Regions from separate parts of the Paenibacillus sp. FSL P4-0127 genome, predicted to be linked through region 4. Evidence: predicted binding sites of a transcription regulator. Region 4 holds the regulator's gene; each other region holds the start of a gene.

What was found. Region 4 encodes Rex, which represses fermentation and respiration genes when NADH is low (regulators of the CRP and FNR family bind a similar motif). Its sites were predicted from a motif close to TTGTGAAATATTTCACAA; they were not measured.
Region 1: NYE74_RS06350 (formate/nitrite transporter family protein) is a predicted target of Rex. The motif match lies at 2,276-2,293, and genes of this name have one in related genera.
Region 2: NYE74_RS25895 (DUF2249 domain-containing protein) is a predicted target of Rex. The motif match lies at 1,502-1,519, and genes of this name have one in related genera.
Region 3: adhE (bifunctional acetaldehyde-CoA/alcohol dehydrogenase) is a predicted target of Rex. The motif match lies at 1,754-1,771, and genes of this name have one in related genera.

The regions. Positions count from the first base shown of each region.
Region 1 is NZ_JBBOWY010000001.1:1,438,750-1,442,528, reverse strand. Features, by position in the region: gene NYE74_RS06355 (molybdopterin-containing oxidoreductase family protein) at 1-845, opposite strand, end outside; gene NYE74_RS06350 (formate/nitrite transporter family protein) at 1,341-2,186, opposite strand; gene NYE74_RS06345 (FAD-dependent oxidoreductase) at 2,486-3,779, opposite strand, start outside.
Region 2 is NZ_JBBOWY010000001.1:5,762,944-5,766,722, forward strand. Features, by position in the region: gene NYE74_RS25885 (DRTGG domain-containing protein) at 1-578, opposite strand, end outside; gene NYE74_RS25890 (YwiC-like family protein) at 631-1,353, opposite strand; gene NYE74_RS25895 (DUF2249 domain-containing protein) at 1,600-1,833, shown strand; gene NYE74_RS25900 (DUF2249 domain-containing protein) at 1,854-2,090, shown strand; gene NYE74_RS25905 (TIGR04053 family radical SAM/SPASM domain-containing protein) at 2,637-3,725, opposite strand; gene hemG (protoporphyrinogen oxidase) at 3,731-3,779, opposite strand, start outside.
Region 3 is NZ_JBBOWY010000001.1:3,438,744-3,442,522, reverse strand. Features, by position in the region: gene adhE (bifunctional acetaldehyde-CoA/alcohol dehydrogenase) at 1-1,602, opposite strand, end outside; gene NYE74_RS15420 (Crp/Fnr family transcriptional regulator) at 1,944-2,660, shown strand; gene NYE74_RS15415 (formate/nitrite transporter family protein) at 3,009-3,779, opposite strand, start outside.
Region 4 is NZ_JBBOWY010000001.1:3,647,235-3,651,013, reverse strand. Features, by position in the region: gene NYE74_RS16450 (amidohydrolase) at 132-1,430, opposite strand; gene NYE74_RS16445 (redox-sensing transcriptional repressor Rex) at 1,420-2,076, opposite strand; gene dinG (ATP-dependent DNA helicase DinG) at 2,089-3,779, opposite strand, start outside.

The sequences.
Region 1 (3,779 bases), 2.2 Mb from region 4:
TTGACGATGTCCTCCGCCGGCACGCCGGTGATCGCCGAAACGCGCTCCGGTGTATACTGCTTCACATGCTCGCGCAGCTCGGCGTGCCCGATCGTATACCGCTCCAGGAATGTTTCGTTCACGAGCCCGCGCTCGAACAGCACGTGCATGATTCCAAGCGCCAAGGCGCTGTCCGTTCCCGGATACAGCGGAATAAACCAGTCGGCCCGCTGCCCGGTGCGGTTGCGGTGCACGTCGATCACGACCAGCTGCGCCCCTTGCTTGCGGGCTTTTTCGATCAAAGCGACCTGGTGCATGTTCGTGCTGACGAGATTGCCGCCCCAAACAATGATCAGCTTCGCGTTTACCGTTTCCTCCGGGCTGGTCCCGCCGCCGAAGCCCATCGTATATTTCCAGCCCGCGTTCCCCGCGGAATTGCAAATCCCCTGCTGCAGCTGCGTCGTACCCAGCCGGTGGAAGAAGCGCCGGTCCATCCCGTCGACGCTGAGAATCCCCATATTGCCGTAAAAGCTGTACGGCATAATCGATTCCGGCCCATGCTCGCGGATAAGCTCCTTGTATCGCCCGGAGATTTCCGCCACCGCCTCGTCCCAGGTAATCCGCGCGAATTTCCCTTCGCCTTTGGCCCCGACCCGCTTGAGCGGATAGAGCACCCGTTCCGGATGGTAGACCCGCTCCGCCATATTGCGGACTTTGTTGCAAATCGCCCCCTGGGTCACCGGATGATCGGGATTACCCGTCACCTTCACGATTTTTCCGTTTTCTTTGTGAAGCAGCAAGCCGCAAGTATCGGGACAATCCAGCGGGCACACCGCCGGAAACGCCCCGTTCTCTTCGTGGATCATGTCTATCCCCTCCTGTCTTAGCTATTGTAGAAAAAAGCTTTTGCTTTTGTCTACTGCCGCAACACCTTGATTGGATATTTCCAATAGATCAGATTCACCAGAGCTTAAAATGCGCTAGCGTTACATTACCTCATGTACAAGACGACTTGTATTTCTAATATTTTTGAGATTTCCCGGAAAAGCTCAGGTTTTCGAATCGAAACTATCGTCCGCCGGATTTCAGTGAAATAAGCTCCATGGCAACCGTTACAATTTGAAATCAACGTTTTTGGAGCAAATAACGCGACTTATGCGAAATCAATTGGATTATCCCAATGAAATTACACAAAAAAGGCCGCCCCTCACCAAACCCTTAATGAGAAGCGGCCTGTCATGCCGTCACGGATCATGCCGGCCAATACGGATCAAGCCAATGATAGAGCTACTCCGAGTACACCTTAAATCTTACACCCTAAATCTCACGCCTTAAGCCCTTACGCCCTAAGCCGTTACATCCTAAGCCGTTCTGCTGCCCGTCTTAGCGGATACGGAAGCCCCTGCCCCCTGGCCTGCGCCGGAATCGGCTTTCGTTCCCCTATCCTTCAAATAAGCCGTCCAATACGCCCCGGCCACGAACAGCCCGCCGCCGGTCAAATTGCCGAGCCAAACCGGGACGAAATTGCCGAGATATTCGCTCCAGGAGTAATACCCTTCGAAAATCGCCGCCGGAATCAGAAACATATTGGCCACGACGTGCTGAAAGCCGATGGCGACAAACGCCATCGTCGGGAACCAGATGCCGAGGATTTTGCCGCTCATATTATCGGCCCCGTAAGACAGCCAGACGGCCAGGGCCACCAGCCAGTTGCAGCCGATCCCGGAAACAAACGCCGGCAGGAAGCTGTCGTCCAGCTTATGCCCCGCCATATCGACCAGTTTATCCAAATACGGCCCGCTTGCCGTCAATCCGACGACATGGCCGAAAAAATAAGCGACAAACAGCGCTCCGACAAAGTTGCTTAATGTGATCAGCACCAGGTTTTTGCACACTTCGCCGGTCGATATCCGCCCCGCCATCCGGGCCAGGGGAACGGCCATCATATTCCCCGTCAGCAACTCTCCGCCAGCCAAAAGCACGAGTATAAGGCCGATCGGGAACACCGCCGCGCCGATGAATGTGGCAAAGCTCCCCCACTCCTCCGGGGCGCTGGCGATGACGCGGATATCCAGCAGAAAACCGAGAGCGATAAACGCTCCGCCGAGAAACCCGAGGATCAGCACGGTCAACAGCGGATTATGCGCCTTTTTTATCCCGTTCTCCACGGTCACTTCGGCAATCTGCGCGGGTTTATGGTAAGCCATGATCAAGTCTCCTTCTATTCGTCTCACTTTACTGCCCGAGTCTATTGTAGCGTCCCCGCTTCCTCCAAATAAATAACATAAATCACGGATGGTGAAAAAATTCACATTTAATCCGCCAGCATTCCTCCCGTTACCGGTGTCCCTCTCCCCTTCTTCCCGCCAATGGCAAAAAAAGGCCGGCATCCGAAGCTCCGGGGGTTGATCCCGCTAGGCTTCTTCCGTCGGCCGATTATGGCCGCTTCGCGATAACGGCGAAAACGGCGAAGATTAAATTAATGGCTCGCTTTCTTCTGCCCCCGTCAAGCGTGCACAGACTCCTTGCTTGGCACCTCCGGCAGCACGCCAAGGCCGGCGCTGTTCAGGAAGTTCCACGGCTTGTTGTAATGCGGCTGGAAGAAGAAGTCGACAAAAGCCAGTTCCTCCATCTTCATGCCGTTTTGAATGCATACCGACATCGTGTTGATCGACTGGGTCAGATCCGCTTTCGACATAATTTGCGCGCCCAGGATGCGCCGCGTGTTCGGTTCGAAAACGACCTTTAGCGTAACCTGTTCATGGGTCGGCATGAATTCAGGCCGGTAATTGTCGTTAATAAGCACCGCCTCAGCCTCAAGCCCCGCATCCTTGGCGGCCGCTTCCGTCAAACCGGTTGCCGCGATGTTGTCCTCGTAAATCTTGATGCCCGAGGTTCCCTGGGTGCCAAGGTATTTTACGGTTGGCGCCGCCAGATTGCGGGCGACCAGCGTCCCCATGCGGACCGCGTTCGTGGCCAGCGGAATGTAGGCGTGTTTGCCGGTCGGGTTGTAAAACACCGCGCAGCTGTCGCCAGCCGCATAAACGTCCGGCTTGCTGGTGCGCATATATTCGTCGACGATGATCGCCCCATTGTCGAGCATATCTACTTGGCCTTCAAGCAGCCCGGTATTCGGACGGAAGCCAATGCACATGATCACCATGTCGGCGTCGTATTTACCCTGATCGGTCACGACGCGGGTTACCTTGCCTGCCTCGCCCTCAAAGCGGGTTACCTTCTGTCCGAGCGCCAGCCGAATACCGTGTTCGCTAAGCGATTGCTCGATTTTGTCCGTGTACTCCGGATCCAGGTATTTGCTCAAAATCCGCTCCTCCGCGTCGATCAAAGTGACCTGCTTGCCGTTCAATTGAAAAGCTTCCACAAGCTCCACGCCGATATAACCGGCGCCTACGACGACGATATTTTGCGCCTGTTTGGCCTTTTCGATAATCGTATTGGAATGGTTGAAGTTTTTCGAAAGCACAATGTTTTCCAGCTCAATGCCCGCGAATTTCGGCACGATCGGCCACGATCCGGTCGTCACGACCAGCTTGTCGAACGTGTCCTCGAACTCTTCGCCGGTGACCAAATTGCGGGCCTGCAGAGTTTTGGCGTCCGTATCGACCGCCACCACCTCATGGCGCATTTTCGTGTGGACCCCCAGCTCCGCCAGCTGCTCCGGCGAGGAGTAAAACAATCCTTGAGGGTCCTTCACCATACCGCCGACGTACAATGCGATCCCGCACGACAGGAACGAAATATTGTCGTTCCGTTCGTAGACGGTGATGTTTGCTTCCGGG
Region 2 (3,779 bases), 2.1 Mb from region 4:
TTTTTCTTGATCAACCGGTCGAAAATGGCCCTGTTGATCATGGATGCAACGGTAAACGTATCGTGGCGCGAGGAAATGATCGGCAGCGCCAGCTTGTCCGCCAGCGCTTTGACCTCGCGGCTTGTGCCGAAGCCCCCGGTCACCAGCACCCCCGCTCCCTGCTCCAAAGCGAGCGAATGGGCGTTGTCGCGGTTCCCGATGATCAGCAGGCTTCCGGCGTCGATATACCGCGCCATGGCATCGATTTTCATCGCGCCGATGACGTATTTGTGCAGCGTTTTGTCCAGCCCTTCGCCGCCGCCAAGCACATGTCCCTCCACAATGTCGACCACATCGCCGAACGTAAGCTGATCGGAGATGTTCCGCGGCTTCTTCTCCACGCGAACGGTGCCGATCCGCTCCTTGGTGATGACGATGCCGAGGTTTTCCGCCTCTTTGACCGCGCGGTAAGCCGTTCCCTCGCTCACGCCCATCGCTTTGGCCAGCTTGCGCACGGAAATTTTCGTACCGATCTTAAGTTGTTCGATATGTTGAAGCAGCTGCTCGTGTTTTGTGACGCTTTCTTCCTGCCCCTCCAACTGTTATACCCCCTTGCCCGAATCTGTACTACTCTGTTTCCATTATACACGTTCAGGCATAAGTCATCCATACGGCCGCAAGCACGATCACGGAATAGACAATTTCCATGATTCCGGTTTGCTTTGCCGTGATCCGTATGCGCGGACACCATGCGGCCCTGGCCAGCAGCAGCAAAGCCGGCAGCAATAGCGAAAGGGGGAACAGCCAAGCGGCGAGCAGCGACAATATCAGGTGATAGCTCACGGAATAGAAATAGAACCGGGGGTTGTTCCGCTCGCGGATGATCGTTTTGACGTAAAAAGCCGTGCCCGCGAAATAGCCGATGCTGATCAAAAACAGCTCCACGGCTGCCCCGTAGTCCGTACCTCCGCCCAACCTGAAAGAAACAAACACCATGATGCTGAACTGCACGATGGCGGCGATGTCGTTAACCAGGGCGCGTTCGCGTTTTTGCCTGGCGTAGTAGACGTTGACGGCAAACAGAGGCAGGAACAGCAGGGCCATCAAGATGATGTCGGGGCGAAGCAAGGCGAGCGCCGTTCCGGCAGGGACGAGAAGCGTTCCATACAGCAAGGCCGGTTTGCGGTAGCGATCGCCTTTGCCCGTGCGGACCCACTGCAGCAAAGGAAACATCAGCAAGTAGATCAGCAGCCAGCAAGCAAACAGCAGGGCATGGATCCACCCGGGGGTCGAGGCGGCCATGCCGAACAGGAACGGAAGGACCAACATCGCCCAGGCTCCATGCTGATTGGGGATATAATGCTTCAAGCGCATGACGGCGTCCTCTCCTTATTTTTCAAATGGATGGGGCAAATTACGGATCATTATATCCGCCGGAGGAAATCGCTCCAGTGACGCCGGTCACTGTAATCATGACAGCTTCCCAACAGAAAAAAGAGCGAATATCGTGCCGTTTTTTATCTTGTGACTGATATCACAATCCATTCCGAAGCCGTTGATATAATGAGGGCGAACGATAAGATTTTAAATTTTAACTAATCAATTAGGGAGGACTTCAAAATGAATCCGATTAAAGCAACCGTAAACGCCACCGAGTATCCGCCGCAGCTTAAGCATAAAACTATTTTTGACGCTTACGAAGCCCTGCATCCGGGAGAAGCCATGCTGCTGATCAACGATCATGACCCGGTGCCGCTGCGTTATCAATTTGAGGCGATGCATCCCGGACGGTTCACTTGGGAGTATCTTGAAGAAGGGCCGGACACATTCCGGGTGAAAATCGGCAAAAATTAAAGTTTGGAGGTGGACGAATCATGGAGAACCGGGTTGTCGAGCTTGATGTACGCCCGCAGCTGCGCCAGGGAGCGGAGCCGTTAGGAATCATTATGAGCACCGTTAAGCAGTTGAAGGGAGGCGAGATTTTCGTCCTGCACGCCACGCTCAAGCCCGTTCCGCTGCTGAAGCTGATGGAACTTAGAGGGTACCGCAATCAATGCGAGCAGGTGGCGGAGGAGCACTGGAAAGTAACCTTCGAACGAAAAAGCAAGTGAACCCCCGGAAATCAAAGGCTAGAGGCAAGCGGCAAGCGGGTTTCTTGACCCGGGAATGTACGGCCGTTAAAGCGAAGGAGGATACGGGAACCGGTGATGCCGGCCCCTGTATCCTCTCTTTTTGCATAGCTGCCGCAACGGTTCGGCCGAGCAGCCGCAATATTCCAGACTGTTGAGAAAGTCTTTAGACTTTTCCATAATTTAAAATTTTGTGTGGTGACTCTCGCCTTCGCAAAGAAAAATCGATTTAAAACGATCTGCCGGCAACAGACCGTGGCCTGGAGCGAGACTAGCTATCCGGAGGCTTTGCACGATTATCCCGTTTGAGCAGGTGACCTGACTTCCTGAACCATAGGGATAATCGTGCAAAATGGTCTGGAGAGCCCCCACATCTACGTCATCATTTATTTTATCAAGCACTGATTTTGGACTTGAGCCCGAATTTTGTGTTCAAATTTTAAAAATGGACTTTCTCAACAGTCTGAATATTCGCGAAAAATCCGTTTCCTTGAGTTCCTCGAGCTCCTCAAGCTCCACGACCGGAAGCTACTTCCGCTCATACCCCCGCGGTACATAAGCACAGTACGGATCGCTTTCCAGATAATCGCCGGTCACGGCGTACGCCCTGGCCCGGGAACCGCCGCAAAGCTGCTTGTACTCGCAGGCGCCGCATTTGCCTTTCAGCAATGTCTTGTCGCGGAGCTGCCGCATGACGGGCGAGTTCCGGTATATGTCGGATAGCGAAGAATCCCTGACGTTGCCGCAGCTTACCGGCAAAAATCCGCTCGGGTACACCTCGCCGGTATGGCTGATAAACACGAAGCCGTCCCCGTCGTTAACGCCCTTGGGCGAACGGCCGAGCACATCTTTGCGCTTCACCGCCCCGGCCTCTTCGCCGGCACCGCCTCCGCGCTTTTGCTGCTGTAAAAACACACGGCGATAGTGCGGCGCCTCCGTCGCTTTGATGCCGTAAGGCATCGCCCGCTGCATCTTGGCCAGCCATTCCATCACCCGTTCATGCTCCTCGGGCGTAATCATGTCCCTCACCATCCCCCGGCCCGTCGGCACGAGGAAAAACACGCTCCAAAGCACGGCCCCCATCTCCTTTACCGCTTCGGCGATCCGCGGCAGGTCGTCCAGGTTGTAGCGGGAGACCGTCGTGTTGATCTGGATCGGAATATCGAGCTGTTGCAAAAAACCGATCCCTTTCATCGTCATTTCATAGGAACCCGGTGTTCCGCGAAAATGATCATGGATTGCGGCCGTCGAACCGTCAAGGCTAAATGCCCAGCGGGACAAGCCGACCTCCTTGGCCTTACGCACGGCGGAAAATGTGACCCGCGGCGTGGCGCTTGGCGTCATCGAGACCGGCAGCCCTTTGTCCTGAATCGCGTACCGGGCCAGCTCGAACAAATCGGGGCGCATCAGCGGATCGCCGCCGGTAAACACGAACAGCGGTTTATCCATTTCCGCGATATCGCCGATCAGCTTCTTCCCTTCCTCGAGGCTAAGCTGGCGCGGATCGGGATGATACTGGGCTTCCGCCCGGCAGTGCAGGCATTTTAACGCGCAAGCCCGCGTCACCTCCCAGATGACGATAAACGGATTTACGTTGTAGTCCCTGTCTTGAATCATTTGCCTCACCGTCCATCCCTCAAATAAGCCGCCATGCTTTCAGCGGCTTCCTTG
Region 3 (3,779 bases), 210 kb from region 4:
GCGTTCCACCGTCGTGGTCGAAGGATCCGGTTCAACGTCCGCGAACACTTCGATCGCCACCGGCGTTTGGCGTTGGCGGAGATAATGCTCGACTCTTTCCACGTAACCCAGCTTCACCATCATCGGGTCGGTGACGATCATGACGCGGGAGATGTCCGGCATTTTCGCCAAATATTGCGTCGAATTCTTCTCGAAATAAATTTTGCTCGGCACTTTAAACCACTGCATATTCACGGTACGACGGTTCACCCTTTTCACGTTGATCAGATTGACGGCCGTGACGTTCGACGAAGTCGAGTTGCGTCCGTAAGACCCGCAGCCCAGCGTCAGCGAAGGCAGGTTCGAGTTGTAAATGTCGCCGATGCCGCCTTGCGAGGAAGGCTGGTTCACCAAAATCCGGCAGGTCGGCATCCGGTCCGAGAACTTCTGGATAACTTCCTGGTTGTTCGAATGAATGACCGAAGAGTGGCCCATGCCGCCGAACTGCACGACTTCCAACGCGCGTTCGATGCCCTGCTCGGCGTTTTTCACTTTATAGCAAGCGAGCACCGGGCTAAGCTTCTCCGCAGAAAGCGGGAATTTCGGTCCGACGCCTTCGATTTCGGCGACGAGAATTTTCGTTCCGGCCGGCACGTCGATGCCGCACATTTCCGCGATCTTAGTGGCCGGTTGTCCAACAATCGCCGGGTTCACCGCGCATTTGTCGGCGATGATCGCGCCCGCCGTCAGTTTTGCCGCTTCATCTTTGTTCACGAAATAGCAGCCGTTCGCGATCATTTTCTTTTTCACCTGATCGAATATCGGTTCTTCAATGATGACCGCTTGCTCGGATGCGCAGATCATGCCGTTGTCGAAAGTTTTGGAAAGAATCAGATCGTTGACGGCCTGATCGAGATTCGCGCTCTTCTCAATGAAGCAAGGCACGTTGCCGGGGCCGACGCCAAGGGCCGGTTTGCCGCAGCTGTAAGCCGCTTTTACCATCGCGGAACCGCCGGTAGCGAGAATGCAGGCCACATCCGGATGGTTCATCAAAGCGTTCGTGCGGTCCATGGACGGATTTTCGATCCACTGGATGCAGTCGGCGGGCGCCCCGTGCTTCACTGCGGCCTCCAGCAATATTTTAGCGGCTTCCGCGCTGCAGTTCTGAGCGGACGGATGGAAGCCGAAGATGATCGGGTTGCGTGTTTTTATCGCAATCAGCGATTTGAAAATCGTGGTCGACGTCGGGTTCGTCACCGGAGTAATCCCCATGATGATGCCGACAGGCTCGGCGATTTTTTGGAAGCTGTCAAAATCGTTGTCCTCGATAACGCCTACCGTTTTGTCGTACTTGATGCTGTGGTAAATGTACTCCGTGGCGAACATGTTTTTAATGATTTTGTCCTCGTAGACCCCGCGCCCTGTTTCTTCCACCGCCATTTTCGCCAAATGCATGTGCTTGTCGAGCCCCGCCAGGGCCATCGCCTGCACGATTGCGTCGATCTGCTCCTGCGTCATGCTCATGAACGCTTCGGAAGCCTTTTTCGCTTTGTCGATCAAGGTTTGGATGTAAGCTTCCGGGGTGGGCTGGGCTTTTGTTGTCGCTTCATTCTTTACGGCCATTTCTCTCATCCTCCTAAGTTCTGTAAGGACCAACCTGCAGTGTAGATAGGCAAATCATAAGTTCGTGAAATTTTTCACTTGCAAGTTCATCCTTAAAAGATGTATTGCTTCTCTTTATGTTTTGATCATAGCATAGAAATTTGATTTTGTATAGTGAATTTTTTCACAAAGTTGAAAAAGTTCTGAAATTATTTCATTTAGCAAACAAATTTCGTGAATTTAGTCACAATGTTAGAATTTCGACACTTTTTCGGCCTTCCGAGCCCCCAAATTTTGCAATAATCGTTATATAATTAATTAAAAATTTCATAAAAATCAGGAATATAAAGGGGAAATCCATGATGAGTGAAATCGTAAACGCCACCCTGCCCCGCGGTAACACGAGCTGCTTCACAGAACAAAACTTCAACCGCCTTCTCGTTACAATGAAAGATAAAGCATATCCCGAGGGGACGCATTTGTTCTGGGAAGGTGATTTTTCCGATAAACTGTTTTACATCAAACGCGGACGCGTCAAACTGACCAAATCGACCGACGAGGGTAAAGAACTCATTCTGTATATGTACGGACGCGGCGATATGGTCGGCCAGGCCGATCCGTTCTTCAGCACCAAGCACAGCTTCACGGCCGAGGTGATTGAGGATTGCGAAATCGGCGTAATCGATCAGAAAGACCTTGAAATTATGATTTGCCAGCACTGCGATTTTGCGATCGACTTCATGAAATGGATGGGCATCCACCATCGCCTGACGCAGACGAAGTTCCGCGATTTGATGATGTACGGCAAGCCGGGGGCCCTTTGCTCGACGCTGATCCGCCTGAGCAACACGTATGGCGAGCAGCATGGGGACACGATTCTGATCAACAAAAAAATCACCCATACCGACTTGTCCAATATGATCGGGGCTACGCGCGAAAGCGTCAACCGGATGCTCAGCGACCTGCGCAAAAAGGATGCGCTCGAATACGAAAACGGCATGATCGTCATTAAGGATATGGTCATGCTGCAGGATATTTGCCACTGCGAGCTGTGCCCGAACGAAATTTGCCGGATCTGACATGCCGCTTGCGTCCGTCTATATGTGCCTGCCTTTCTTTGCGGAACTGCCCCGAAATGACCGGGACGGTTTTAAACCTATACGTTGGACGCGCGGGAGGGAATGGGTATGCCCCCATACCCATTCCCTCTTCAGTTCTATTTCGAGCCCCTACCCCTTTCCGGGGTATTTCCCAGCCCCAGCAACGGACCCATACGACTCTAGTTCGCTCTAAAGCAGCTCACCCGAGCCGCTTCGAGGGAAATTTCGTCATATGGGTCCGTTAGTCTTAGCGGCCTCTGTCCCGCCGGAAATTTGCTAAATATTTTGATAAATATAATGAAAAAAACGGCTCATCCCGAGCCGTTTTTATGCTGCCTTTCCATCTTCCGCTTGTTTCGCCTTTTTGCGCACCGGGGATATGAACCAATACGCCATGCCCACAAATACCCCGCCGCCGATAATATTGCCCAGCGTCACCGGAATCATATTGTGAAACCAGCCCGCGAGCGTAATCGTGTCGGGGTGGTTCGGCAAAAGCAGCGACAAACTGAGCAGCGTCATATTGGCCACGCTGTGCTCGTAGCCGCTGGCGATAAAGGCGTACAAACACCACCAAATCAGCACCAGCTTGGCGATATCTTCCTTGGAGCGGTTCGCCATCCATAAAGCGAGGCAAACGAGCCAGTTACACAAAATGCCGCGAAAAAACAGTTCAGTGACCGGAGCGCCCATCTTCTTCGCGGCAGAGGCAAAAATAAGATGCTCCGGCGCCGCCGTTTTGAACAGCCCGCTGCCGACGATCAGCAAACAAAGCACAACCGCCCCCGCCAGGTTGCCGAGAAACACGATCGTCCAGTTTTTCGCCGTATCGCCTACCGTTGTTCGCCTCGCCAGCGTGCTCGCCGTAAAAAACATATTGTTCCCGGTAAACAGCTCCGAACCGGCAAAAACGACCAGCGTCAGGGCGAGCCCAAAGGACATCCCCATCAGCATCGTCTGGTACGGCGATTTCGCCGCCGCCAGCGGCGCGCCGATGCTGAAAATGAGAATGATGCCGAGCCCTACATAAGCGCCGGCAAGCATGGCCGAAACGATATACCTCGGAAGGCTTTCGTTCATTTTTTCTTTTTTCTTGAC
Region 4 (3,779 bases):
TACCGCTAAATCGCCGTAATTACAGGCACAGCCACAGGTGCAGCCACGAACATGACACGTCCACGTCCACGGCCGCAGCTGCACGCGCCATTCAAAAAGCAGCAAGCAACCAGTGCCAAGCCTCCAAGCGCCTACCGGGCCAGCAGCCCTTCGAAGGCCTCTTGCGCCTCGCGCCGGATACGCTCCTCGTCGAGGGTGAGGCAAGCCCCGTGTTTGACCAACTGCTCGCCGTTAACCCACACATGCTCTACATCTTTGGAGCCGGCCGAATAGACGACATGGGAAACGTAATCCGTCTTCGGCAGGAAATGGGCCTGTTCCGTATTCAGCGCGATAAAATCCGCCTTCATGCCGGCCGCGAGTTTCCCCGTATTCGCCAAGAACACCGACTTCGCCCCGTATTCCGTGCCCATTTTGAGGGCTTCCAGCGCCGGAACGGCGGTAGGATCGCCGGAAACGCCTTTGTGGATCAACGCGGCGAGGCGGACCTCCTCGAGCATATCGAGGTTGTTGTTGCTGGCGGCGCCGTCCGTTCCAAGCGAAACGACCACGCCTTTGCCAAGCAGTGCCGGCACCCGCGCCACGCCGCTGGCCAGCTTCAGGTTGCTGCCGGGATTGTGCGACACCGCCACGTTATGGGCCGCCAAAATATCGATCTCCTCATCGGTCAAATGCACGGCGTGAGCAAGCAGCGACGGACGGGAGAACATCCCGAGGTTCAGCAAATGCTGAACGGGTCTGACCCCGTAATCGTTCACGTTTTGCTCCACTTCCGCCCGCGTCTCCGACATATGCGTATGCATCGGCAGATCCAGATCATTAGCCGCTTGCACGAATTTCTCGAAAAATTCCGGCGGACAGGTGTACGGCCCGTGCGGCGAAATCATCGCCGTGATTCGGCCGTCCGCCTGACCGTGCCAATTTTTCGCAAACGCGATCGCTTCGTTCAGCTTCTGCTGCTGCACGTCCGGCGGGCACAACCCGATGACGCCGCGCATCAGCACGGCGCGGATGCCCGACTGCTGAACCACTTTGGCCACTTCATCCATATGGTCGTACATGTCCAGGAACGTGGTCGTTCCGCCTTTCAGCATCTCCAGCACGGACAACGCCGTCCCAGCGTACACATCGCCGGCGGTGAACTTGGCTTCCATCGGCCACATTTTTTCCTGAAGCCAGGTCTGCAGCACCATGTCGTCGCCGTATCCGCGCAGCAGCGACATCGCCGCGTGGCCGTGCGTGTTGATCAGCCCCGGCATGAACAGCAGCCCTTTTCCGTCGAAGGTTTCCGCGTCTTCCGCCCCTTCAGGAAGCTGCTCGCCGATATAGGAAATCGTATCGCCCTCAACGAGCATATAGCCCTGTACAATGGAACGATCTTGTTCGAACACGACAAAGGTTCCGTTCTTGATTAACCATTTACGACTCATGGGCAGGTTGTTCCTTTCCGTTTCCATCATTCAAATAATAAGCCAGACTGAGCAAATCGGTCGTGAAATCGGCGGCATGGATGCGGACTTCCGGCGGCACCTTCAAAATCGTCGGAGCGAAGTTCAGAATGGCCCCGATTCCCGCCGCCACCAATTGATCCGCCACGCGCTGCGCTTCGTAATCCGGGACGGTAATGATCCCGATCCGGACATTTTTCTCCCGCACCGTTTCCGTCAGCTCTTCGATCGGCTGGATCGTGATGTTGTTGATTTGCGTGCCGATCTTGGCCGGAGAGGCGTCAAACACCGCCACGATTTTCATGTTGTCTTTCAAATAAGCGTTGTAATTCGAAAGCGCCTGCCCCAAATTACCGGCGCCGACCAGCGCAACGTTGATCTGCTGGTCCAGGTTGAGGATTTGCTGGATTTTCTCGATCAAATACGCGACATCGTAGCCGATGCCCTTTCGCCCGAAATCGCCGAAGTAGGCCAGATCCTTGCGGATCTGGGCCGGGTTGAGGTCCAGCTTCTGGCCGAGCTCCTGCGAGGACACCGTAGGCACTTCGCGCCGGCTCAGCTCGTTGAGGAACCGCAAATACACCGGCAGCCGGCGGACGACGGCATCGGAAATTTTTTCGGATTTCATACGTTTATCCCCCTATTCTGACGCGGACTTAGAGACGTTTTCGTCTCCCGGATTTAACCATTCCGATATGCGCGGAACCATCTGAGTGAGCGGCATATGCTCCATCTTCGGCCCGGGCAGTGAATATAAAAAGTATTTCCCGTAGTAAGACTCCAAGATGCGGGTATCGTAAACAACCACGATCCCCCGGTCCAGCGAGGAGCGGACGAGCCTGCCGAATCCCTGCTTGAAGCGGATGACCGCCTGGGGCACGGACAGTTTCATGAAAGGATTTTTCTTCTCCTTCTGCAGCCGTTCGCTTTTCGCTTCCACCAGCGGATGGTTGGGGGGCTGGAAGGGCAGGCGGACGATCGCCAGGCTCGTCAACGCTTCGCCCGGAATGTCCACGCCTTCCCAGAAGCTGCTCGTCCCCAGCAGCACGGACGCCGCCTGGCCCTGAAAGCGCCGGGTCAGCTTGCTGCGGCTGCCGCTGTCCATCCCCTGGCCGATGACCGTGATTCCTTGCGCCGACAATAGCTCCTTCAACGGCTCGTAAACCTGCCGCAGCATCCGGTAGGATGTGAACAGCACCAGCATGCGGCCTTGCGTCGCAACCGCGGTATCGGCGAGCGAACGCACCAGCGTGCTGACGAAATGGTCGTCGCCCACGCTCCCCTTTACGCTCGGAAAATCGCGCGGGATGACGAGCAGCGCCTGGCTGCGGTAATCAAACGGCGACGGCAGCATCGCCGTGTTCAGCCGTCCTTCCCCGGCCGCTTCCGTCAGTCCCAGCTGTTCGATCATATACTGGAACGACTTGTCGACCGACAGCGTCGCCGAGGTCATCACCACGCTTTTTTTTCTGTCGAAAAAGTATTCCTTCAATTGCGCGCTAACGTCGATCGGAACGGCATACATCTGCAGGGAGCGGCTGCGGAAATTCCCGTTCGCTTCCATCCAGTACACCGTCTCCTCGTTCTCCAGCTTCATGAAGAAACGCAGGGCCTCCCGCTCGTTGGCCAAATCCTTGAATAACCCGTTGATGTCGGTCAGGAGGCTTTCGGAACCGTAATCCTCCTGCTCTTCCCGGATTTGCGCCAGCATCCGGTCGCCTTTGCGGAGCACGTCCCCTAGCGAGACATAGATCTGGTTCTCCAGCGCCAGCAGCTTATCCCATTCTTTCGGTTTCTTTAGCGGAAGCAGGCGGTAAACGAATTGGCCCGGATCGCCGGGCGCGGCGTCGCTCCGTTCCGGCATCAGGGCAAACAGCAGCTCGCTGAGCTTGTCCCAGCTTTCCTTCACATCGATCAGCGTCGGGTACATTTCGTCGATGACCTGGCACCATTCGCCCGTTTTTTCGCCCCCTGCCGCCTGCAAAGCGATGCGGAGATTTGGCAGCTGGCCGGTCTTGCTGTCTTTAAACAGCCGGGTGAGCGTATGAATGACAGTAAAATACTTCATATGAATGCCCAGGTGTTTCCCCGCCACATCCTCCAAATGATGGGCCTCGTCGATGACCAGACGCTCGTATCCCGGCAGCAGCTGATGCCCGGCCTGGATATCGGTAAACAGCTTGGAGTGGTTCGTAATGACCACATCGGCGACCCCGGCTTCATGTTTGGCCCGATGGTAGAAGCATTTGCGGAACCATGGACAGGACCGCCCGAGACAGGAGTCCGACTCGCTGGCCACCGTTTCCCAGAAATCGCCGCCGCGATTGCCCA